Regions from separate parts of the Sphingopyxis sp. 550A genome, predicted to be linked through region 1. Evidence: riboswitches for the same ligand, from Rfam matches in the RefSeq annotation. Region 1 holds a riboswitch; the other holds the start of a gene.
The links. Region 1 has a riboswitch for glycine ahead of ACVENA_RS04875 (L-serine ammonia-lyase). Riboswitches for the same ligand answer to the same signal wherever they lie in the genome.

Region 1 (4,411 bases):
CCGTCCGGGCTTCGCGAACCTCCAGCTCGCGGTCGATTATTACGACATCAAGGTGAAGAACGAAGTCGACACCTTCGGCGTCACCAACATCGTCAACAGCTGCTATAATCTGACCGGCGCGCAACGTGACAGCTTCTGCAGCCTGATCACCCGCGATCCCGTGACGCAGGCCATTTCTCAGGTCGACGACCGCTATATCAACCTGTCCCAGCAGCGCGCCCGCGGCATCGACTTCGCGCTCCAGTTCGGCTTCCCGCTCGGGGCCGATGCCAATCTCGGGTTCGAGATCCGGGGCACGCGCGCCCTCGAAAATTCGATCACGCGCGACGCGCTGAGCCCCGAACTCGAACGCAACGGGCTGTCGGGCTTTCCCAAGCTCACCGGCTATGCCGAAGCGCATCTTGACTACAAAAAGCTGACCTGGTTCGTCGGCGCCAACTATGTCGGCCGCGTCGATGACACGCGCTATTGGGAGGAACAGGGCGCCTTCATCCCCGGCACGGATCATTTCCGCTTCTATGGCGCCTATGCCGGCCGAAACATTTACGGCAATTCGAACGATTTCGCCGAGGTCCGCGAAAAGCTGTCGGTCGCCGCCTATGTGACGGCCTACACCTCGGTTCGCTGGCAGATTCTCGACAAGACGACATTGCTCGCCGGGGTCAGCAACATCTTCGACCGGAAGCCGCCGGTGATCGGCCCCGATGCCTATACCTATCGGATCGGATCGGTCGCCGGGAATCAGTATAATCTGACCGGGCGCACCTTCTTCATGCGTCTCAACCAGTCATTCTGAGGTCCGGCCCTCCTTCCATCGACGCAGACCATTGTTCGCGTCGATGGATTCGGAGCGGCTGCCAAGAATTGGGCGGCCTTGATCGTGCGGCCCCGGTGGTGGCCGTGTCCGTCGAATTGCCCTGACACGCTGAAGCTTCGATGATATTCTTCACCTCGCCACGCATTTGGCGCTCAGCGCCCGCACCCGGCGGGGAATGTTACCAGCCCGTCAGCATTCGACGACGTTGACGGCCAGACCGCCAAGACTCGTTTCCTTATATTTCGAGCGCATATCCTCGCCGGTCTGGCGCATCGTCTCGATGACTGCATCGAGCGGGACGACGTGCCGGCCGTCGCCCTGAAGCGCGAGGCACGCGGCATTTATGGCCTTGACCGCCCCCATTGTGTTGCGTTCGATACAGGGAATCTGAACGAGCCCGCCGATCGGGTCGCAGGTCAGTCCGAGATTATGCTCCATCCCGATTTCGGCGGCATTTTCAATCTGCTCATTGGTGCCGCCGAGCGCGGCGACGAGGCCTGCGGCCGCCATCGAGCACGCGACGCCCACTTCGCCCTGACAGCCCATTTCCGCAGCCGAGATCGACGCGCGCATCTTGTAGAGGAATCCGATGGCGGCGGCGGTCGCGAGCAGGACGCGGCTTCCCTCGCGCGAAGCGCCCGGGGTGAAGGATTCATAATATTTGAGGACCGCCGGCAGCACGCCCGCCGCGCCATTGGTCGGGGCAGTTACCACGCGGCCGCCCGCGGCATTTTCCTCGTTCACGCTCAGTGCGAACAGACTGACCCATTCGAAGATCTTGGTGGGGTCGTTCGAGGGGGCCTTGGCCAGCAGCGCATGGTGCAGCGACCGCGCGCGGCGCGGAACGTTGAGGCCACCGGGCAATACACCCTCGCCGCGGCACCCGCGCTCGATGCAGGCGAACATGGCGTCGCGCACAGCATCGATGAAGGCAATCGTCTCGACCGGCGCGCGCCACGCCTCCTCGTTGGCGAGGACGATGTCGGCTATCGCAAGCCCGTGGGTCCGGGCGATTGCGAGCAGTTCCTCCGCCGAGCCGAACGGGTAAGGAAGGGCGACGTTCGACCGTGCCTCCGCCTCGCCCTCACAGCGTATCGCGCCACCGCCGACCGAGAAAAAGGTGCGGGTCAATTCCTCACCGAAGGCATAACGGGCCGTGAACCGCATCGCATTCGCATGTCCGGGCAGAAATTCTCCGCGCCGGAAAATGAGGTCCGCTGTTTCGTTGAATGCGACCGGGCAACAGTCAGCGAGCCGAAGTGAATGGCACTCCCTTATCGCCGCAACGATCTCTTCGACCCGATCTGGATCGATTTCTTCCGGAAGCCGGCCGGACAATCCAAGCAGGATTGCCCTGTCCGTCGCATGCCCCTTGCCGGTCAGCGCAAGCGAGCCGAACAGCTCGCAAGAGACGCGCGCAGGGTGGCCTTTGCCCATCGCGAGCCGGGCGAATTGCGCGGCTGCGCGCATAGGTCCCACCGTGTGGGAACTCGACGGCCCGATCCCGATCGTGAACAGATCAAAGATGCTGAACGCGACATTCGTCGTATGAATCTGTGCGGACACCGGCGCCTCTCCTGCCGGCATTCGCCGGACATCAGCGCCCCTTCTGTCTGCTTGCCTGAGATCGCTATCCCGTCGGCGGACGCACTAAGCGTCACTTTCCAGAATTCCATTGCCGCATGGTCCTTCTGCCTGAGAGTTTCCGGGGCGGTTGCTCCTTCGGCGCCGGAAATATCCGGTCTCTCCCACATCGGCGGATCGACCATCGCGCGCGGCGATCATTGTGTCAACGCTCTGTTTCATCCGATAGTGGACATCACCGAGGTGCATGGGAGTGGCCTGCCCCGGGGCAAGCCACAAAACCGCCCTTCCTTGCCTTCAGAAGGGCTTCAAATAGCAAGTATTGGCGAGTTATAACAATGGTGTGCCCGCGAAGGCGGGCACACCATTGTTAGTGAAAACCCCTCTGGTGCAACGGCATCTTTGCGGAATCCCATAGACTGTAGCGCGCCGTGAAGAGGTCGTGGTCCGGTCTCAACCGATTGACCGCTTTCGGGTGTGGCCGCTTGGCTCACTCGCGGCCCGTACAACAAATTCTCAAAGCGCTGATTCGTCCGGTCGAGACCCAATGTCTACCCAAAGGCGCCTCCCCCGAAGCACGGCGAATATCAATAGAAACGGGCGCCGCCGCAGAAGAAACGGTTGCAAATTCACGCGAATTTGTGCCTGATCGCAGAGTTCCGCCCGATTTTCGGGCAAACCGATATATCTCGAAATAGGGATTTGGTTGAATCGCGAAATTTCTCCTTATTTTTTCATGAGCGTAGCTTTTTTGACGGACTGCTACTCGGTCATTTCAGACTAAATATTTTTCTGTCGCATTTCCAATGCGTTACACCACGCTGAATTATCGAGTGGGAGTGAGCCATGCCCATCGCCTATATCACCATCGGCACCAACGACATGGCGCGGTCGCGGCGCTATTATGATGCGGTCATGCCGCATCTCGGCGGGCGGCTGGAGGTCGACTATGGCGACCAGGCTTGCTGCTATGCGATGCCAAGCGAACAGCGCGTCTGGATCGGCAAGCCGAACGACGGGTTGGCGGCGGCTCCCGGCAACGGAATCATGCCCGGTTTTCTATGCGAAAGCCAAGCGGCGGTGGACGCGGCCCATGCCGCTGCGCTGGCCTGTGGTGGCACCAACGAAGGCGATCCCGGTCCGCGCCCACTTTATGGGCCGGACTTTTATGGCGCCTATGCCCGCGACCCCGAAGGCAACAAGATGAGCTTCGTCTATTTCGGAGCGCCGCAAAGCTGAGCAGACGCCAGCAGAGCGAACGGCGGCTCAATCGCGCAATATCGGCTCACCCGTCCGCGGGTTGACCAGCGTCACATTTTCGAGCGCCTGGATTTGCCATGCGCCATCGCGCCGGGTCACGACCGCAAGAATCATCGTGTCGACCCGATGCGGCCCCGCCGGATGCGCCGCGCCCGCGCTCAGCCGCGACCACATGTGCAGGATCGCGGCATCGGCCGAAATCGGATCGACGTCGGCGATCTCGTTGGTCAGCGTCGAATCGCTGTAGATCGTCTCGTGGATCGGGGCATGGCCCGCGACGATCTGTTCCACCCCGCGCCAGTAGGTGCCGAAGCGATTCACGAAGCTCGCGTCCACATGGAACAGCGCGGCGAACGCCGCCATGTCGTGCCGGTTCCATGCGTCCGCAAATCGCGCGGCGATACTCGCCGGTCCTTCTTCCTGAACCATATGACCCTCCTGACGGTCGAGCGGCTCGACGGCGCAACGCCCATTGCCCTATCCTATCTTCCCGGCGAAATCGACAAGCGAGTCGCAGTCATGGACAGGATCGAAACCGAAGCCTCGGGCGGCTGCCAGTGCGGCGCGGTGCGCTGGCACATCACCGCGGTGCTCGACACCTCGCATATCTGCCATTGCCGCATGTGCCAGAAGGCAGCGGGCAATTTTTTCATCGCGCTGATCGGCGTTCCACGCGATGCGATCACCTGGACGCGCGGGCAGCCGGCAACCTTTGCCAGTTCGGACAAGGCCGCGCGCGGTTTCTGCCGC
Region 2 (4,411 bases), 2.0 Mb from region 1:
CGTCGCGGCGGATCAGCATCATCCCCGTCCCGGCTCGCGTCAACTCGACGAGGTCGGTCAGCGCGAACCGCTGGTCGCGATGCAGGAAATGCAGCGCGAACTCGCCGCCGAAGCGCGCGAGGTCGCCCGGATCGTCCTTCGCCATCCCACGCTCGACCGCGCGTGCGACGTTGGACCAGTTGACCATTCGTCGCGGGCAAGCGGCGGCAAGGATCGCGCAATCGTCCCGCTCGCGCATCGCGGCCAGCATCGAAAAGACGTCGTCAGCCGCGAAATCGATATCGGCGTCGACGAACAGTAGATGGGTGGAATCGCTGGCGCGGAAGATCGCCGCCAGCAGATCGCGCGCGCGCGTGATCGACGGCTGGTAAAGAATGAACTCGAAGCGCACCGCGACGCCCGCCGCCTGCGCCTTCAACGCGAGGTCGAGCGCCGCGCGGACATAGCTACCCTGCGCCCCGTCATAGATGGGCGTCGCCACCATCAGGCGGCAATCGGCGAGGGCGGCGGATGCGCTCACATCATCTCCCCCCTCCCGCAGGCGGGAGGGGAGGACAAGTCAAAGATCGGCGATGAAGGCCTTGTAGGCTTCGGCGTTCATCAGACCGTCGAGCTGGCTCTTGTCGGTCAGCGTCATGCGGAAGAACCAGCCTTCGCCCTCCGGGTCGCTGTTGACGAGCGCCGGATCCTCTTCGAGCTGGCCGTTGCCTTCGGTCACCACGCCGTCGACCGGCGCATAGACGTCGCTCGCGGCCTTGACCGATTCGACGACCGCGGCGTCACCGCCCGCGGTGAGTTCGGCGCCGGTGTCGGGAACCTCGACGAACACGATGTCGCCGAGCTGGCTCTGCGCGAAGTCGGTGATGCCGACCGTCGCGATGTCGCCGTCGACATCGACCCATTCATGCTCTTCGGTATAATAACGCGGCATCGGTCAGCCTCCCTGTTTGCGGACATAATGATGGGGAACGAAGGGCATGGCGGCGACGGTGCAAGGCACGCGCTTGCCGCGAACTTCGGCGGCGATCGCGGTGCCGGGCACCGCGTGATCGCGCGGCACATAACCCATGGCGATCGGCGCGCCGACGCTGGGGGCAAAGCCGCCCGAAGTCACGACGCCGATCTCTGTGTTGCCGTCGAACAGCTTCGCGCCTTCACGCACCGGCAGCTTGCCATCGACGAGCAGGCCCACGCGCTGGCGCGGCGGACCGTCGGCAAGATGGCCGAGAATGCGCGCGGCGCCGGGGAAATTCGCTTCCTCGCGGCGGCGCTTGCCGATCGCAAAACCAAGGTCGCCCTCGATCGGATCGGTGTCTTCGCTGAGATCGTGGCCGTAGAGGGGAAGTCCCGCTTCGAGCCGCAGGCTGTCGCGCGCACCGAGCCCGATCGGTTTCACCTCATCCATCGCGCACAGCGCGTCGGCAAAAGCCGCGAGCGCTTCGTTCGGAAGCGAGATTTCGAAACCGTCCTCGCCGGTATAGCCCGAGCGGCTGAGCGCGATCGCATGGCCGTTCCAGGTCGCCTGCGCAGCCTGCATGAAGACAAGGCCGGCGCTTTCGGGAACGAGACGCGCGAGCGCTTCAGCCGCCTTCGGCCCCTGCAGCGCGAGCAGCCCGTGATCTTCCCTGTGATTGAGGGTGACATCGTCGGGGAGATGCTCGCGCAGATGTGCGATATCGTCCCACTTCACGGCGCCGTTGACGACGATGCCGAGCTGGTCGCCCTCGTTGGTGATCATCAGATCGTCGAGTATGCCGCCATCCTCGCCGAGCAGCAGCGAATAGCGCATCCGGCCGGGCCTCAGCGCCGCAATGTCGCCGGGGACGAGCGCTTCAAGCGCTTCCACGGCGCCTTCGCCTTCAAGACTGAGCTGCCCCATATGGCTGACGTCGAACAGACCCGCATTCTCGCGCGTCCACTGATGTTCGGCCATGATGCCTTCATATTGGATCGGCATCCAATAGCCGGCGAATTCGACCATCCGGCCGCCCTTCGCGCGGTGCCAGGCGTCGAGCGGCAGCGTTGCGGTGGGAACCGCTTCCTCGCCCGTAAAGTCCGTTTCGGTCATGTCAGTCTCCCGCGGTTGACATGGCAAGGCGCGGCCCGATGCCGTCCTGTCGCCATGCCCCCTCTGTCACGGGAACCTGAGAGTTTCCCCTGCGAGAACGCAGAGTTACCCCTTCGGTGGTCCCGACGACCTTCGCCGGAACGCTTTCCAGAGTGTCCGTTCCAGCCTGCGCGGTCCGTTGACCTGAGAGTTTCCGGGGCGGTTGCTCCTTCGGTGGCGGTGCAGGTCGCCCTGCCCCGCGCTCTCCCGCGCGGCCGGCCGAATCTCCGCAAGGAGACCCGACAGACGCCCGAGCCTTGGCGTCGCCTTTTTGCGGAGTCAATCGGCGAGCGCGCGGATCGCGTCGTTTTCGTGGATATAGACGCCGGACGCCCGCTCGCCGGTCAGGGTGACGATCGCCTGTGCGACCCTTTCTGCCGGAATCGAGCGATAGCGACGCAGCGATCCATGGAGCAGCGCATCGGTCAGCGGCGCCGCGACCATCGCAATCCCCTCGCCCAGCCGCGGCGGCCCCTGACGCTCGCCGGTCAGCAGGCCGGGGCGAAGCAAATCGAGCCGGTCGAACGCCAGCGCGCGAAGATCATCCTCGACCTCGCCCTTGGTCCGCAGATAGAAATTGGAGGCTTGCGACGACGCCCCGACGCTGCTGACCGCGATCATATGCCGCGCGCCCGCCTCCTTCGCGGCCCGCGCGCAAGCGAGGGCCAGATCATGATCGACCGCCCGAAAGGCTGCCTGCGACCCCGCCTGCCGGATCGTGGTGCCGAGACAGGAGATGAGGGTCGCAGGTCGCCGGCCGGCGATGATCGCGGGCCATTGCTCGCTGGGCGCAACGTCCATCTCCGGCTGCGAATCTTGATAATCGGGCGCGCGGCGGACGAGGATCGTCGCCGCGACCGACCGCGCCACGATGCCGCCGACGAGGCCGGTTGCGCCAAGCAGCAAGATGTCGGGTGACGCCATGGGGCGATCCTAAGCTGCGCCGGGTCGGGTTGGCAACGTGGGCCTGTGGTTATTTTCGCACCGTCGATCAGGCGTGCGCCAACGCCTCCGGCACCGCCCCGCGCCCAAATATCTCCGCAAAGCGGTCAATCGCAAAGCGGTCGGTCATGCCGGCGATATAGTCGCCGATATGGCGCACCGTCGCGCTGTCGCCTTCGGGCAGGCGCGACGCCCAATCCTCGCCCATCAGGCGCGGGTCGGCCGCATAGGCGCCGAACAGGCGCGACACCACCTCCTTCGCGCCCGCCGCCGCCTCGATCTGCGAGGGATGGTGGTAGAGGTTCGCATACATGAAGCGCTTGAGGTCGCGCTCCGCCCTCGCGAGTTCGTCCGAGAAATCGCCGAGCGTGCAGCCCGCCGCGCGGACCTCGCCGACGCTCGCGACCCCGGCGGCGGCGACGTTCGCTTCGGTCGCGGCGATCACGTCGTTGACCATGACGCCGATCTGGTCGCGCACCAGTTCGCGCAGCAAGCGGTCGCGCGGCGCGCCGGGAAAGCGGCCCTCGACGGCGCGGTAATTGGCGGCGACGAACGGCTGGCCCATCAACTGGTCGAGCGTCAGCAATCCCGCGCGCAGCCCATCGTCGATGTCGTGATTGTCATAGGCGATGTCGTCGGCGACCGCCGCGATCTGCGCCTCAAGGCTGGCGTAGCTCGCAAGGTCGAGCGGAAACTCGCCGTCGATCTCGGCCAGCGCCCAGCCGGGACGACGCACCGGGCCGTTATGCTTGGCGAGCCCCTCCAGCGTCTCCCAACTGAGGTTCAGCCCGTCGAAGCGCGGATAGGGACATTCGAGCCGCGCCAATGTCCGCAGCGTATGGCCGTTATGATCGAAGCCGCCGTGATCAAACATCGCGGCCTTCAGCGCGTCCTCGCCGGCATGGCCGAAAGGTGGGTGGCCGATGTCATGCGCGAGGCACAGTGCCTCGGTCAGATCCTCGTTGAGGCCGAGCGCGCGGGCAATGCCGCGACCGATCTGCGCGACCTCGATGCTGTGAGTCAGGCGGACGCGGTAATGGTCGCCGTCGGGCGCGACGAAGACCTGCGTCTTGTGGCGCAGGCGGCGAAAGGCGATCGAGTGGATGATGCGGTCGCGGTCGCGCTGAAAGGCGTCGCGCGGGCCGCGCACGACGCGGCCGGGTTCCTCGTGGCGGCGGCCGCGGCTCTGCGCCGGATTGCTGGCGCAGGCGGCGACGCTCATTTGACCGGGTCGACGCTCTGGCCGGCGTCGCTGTTGAACAGGAATCCGTCGCCGCCCGCCTTCTTGTAGTCGCCGAGCCAGTCCTGCGCCGCCGCGCGATCCTTGAACGGCCCGACGAGCAGGCGCCGCGTCTTGCCCCA

Region 2: linked by a shared signal. The riboswitch ahead of gcvT (glycine cleavage system aminomethyltransferase GcvT) and the one ahead of ACVENA_RS04875 (L-serine ammonia-lyase) in region 1 are both predicted to bind glycine.

Annotation. Positions count from the first base shown of each region.
Region 1 covers NZ_CM131615.1:1,026,263-1,030,673, reverse strand. The annotation lists gene ACVENA_RS04880 (TonB-dependent receptor domain-containing protein) at 1-796, shown strand, start outside; gene ACVENA_RS04875 (L-serine ammonia-lyase) at 1,007-2,404, opposite strand; glycine riboswitch at 2,425-2,487, opposite strand; glycine riboswitch at 2,491-2,578, opposite strand; gene ACVENA_RS04870 (VOC family protein) at 3,248-3,640, shown strand; gene ACVENA_RS04865 (SgcJ/EcaC family oxidoreductase) at 3,668-4,090, opposite strand; gene ACVENA_RS04860 (GFA family protein) at 4,091-4,411, shown strand, end outside.
Region 2 covers NZ_CM131615.1:3,005,193-3,009,603, forward strand. The annotation lists gene ACVENA_RS14440 (glycosyltransferase family 2 protein) at 1-520, opposite strand, end outside; gene gcvH (glycine cleavage system protein GcvH) at 560-931, opposite strand; gene gcvT (glycine cleavage system aminomethyltransferase GcvT) at 935-2,068, opposite strand; glycine riboswitch at 2,122-2,229, opposite strand; glycine riboswitch at 2,230-2,327, opposite strand; gene ACVENA_RS14455 (NAD(P)H-binding protein) at 2,387-3,031, opposite strand; gene ACVENA_RS14460 (deoxyguanosinetriphosphate triphosphohydrolase) at 3,099-4,271, opposite strand; gene ACVENA_RS14465 (SPOR domain-containing protein) at 4,268-4,411, opposite strand, start outside.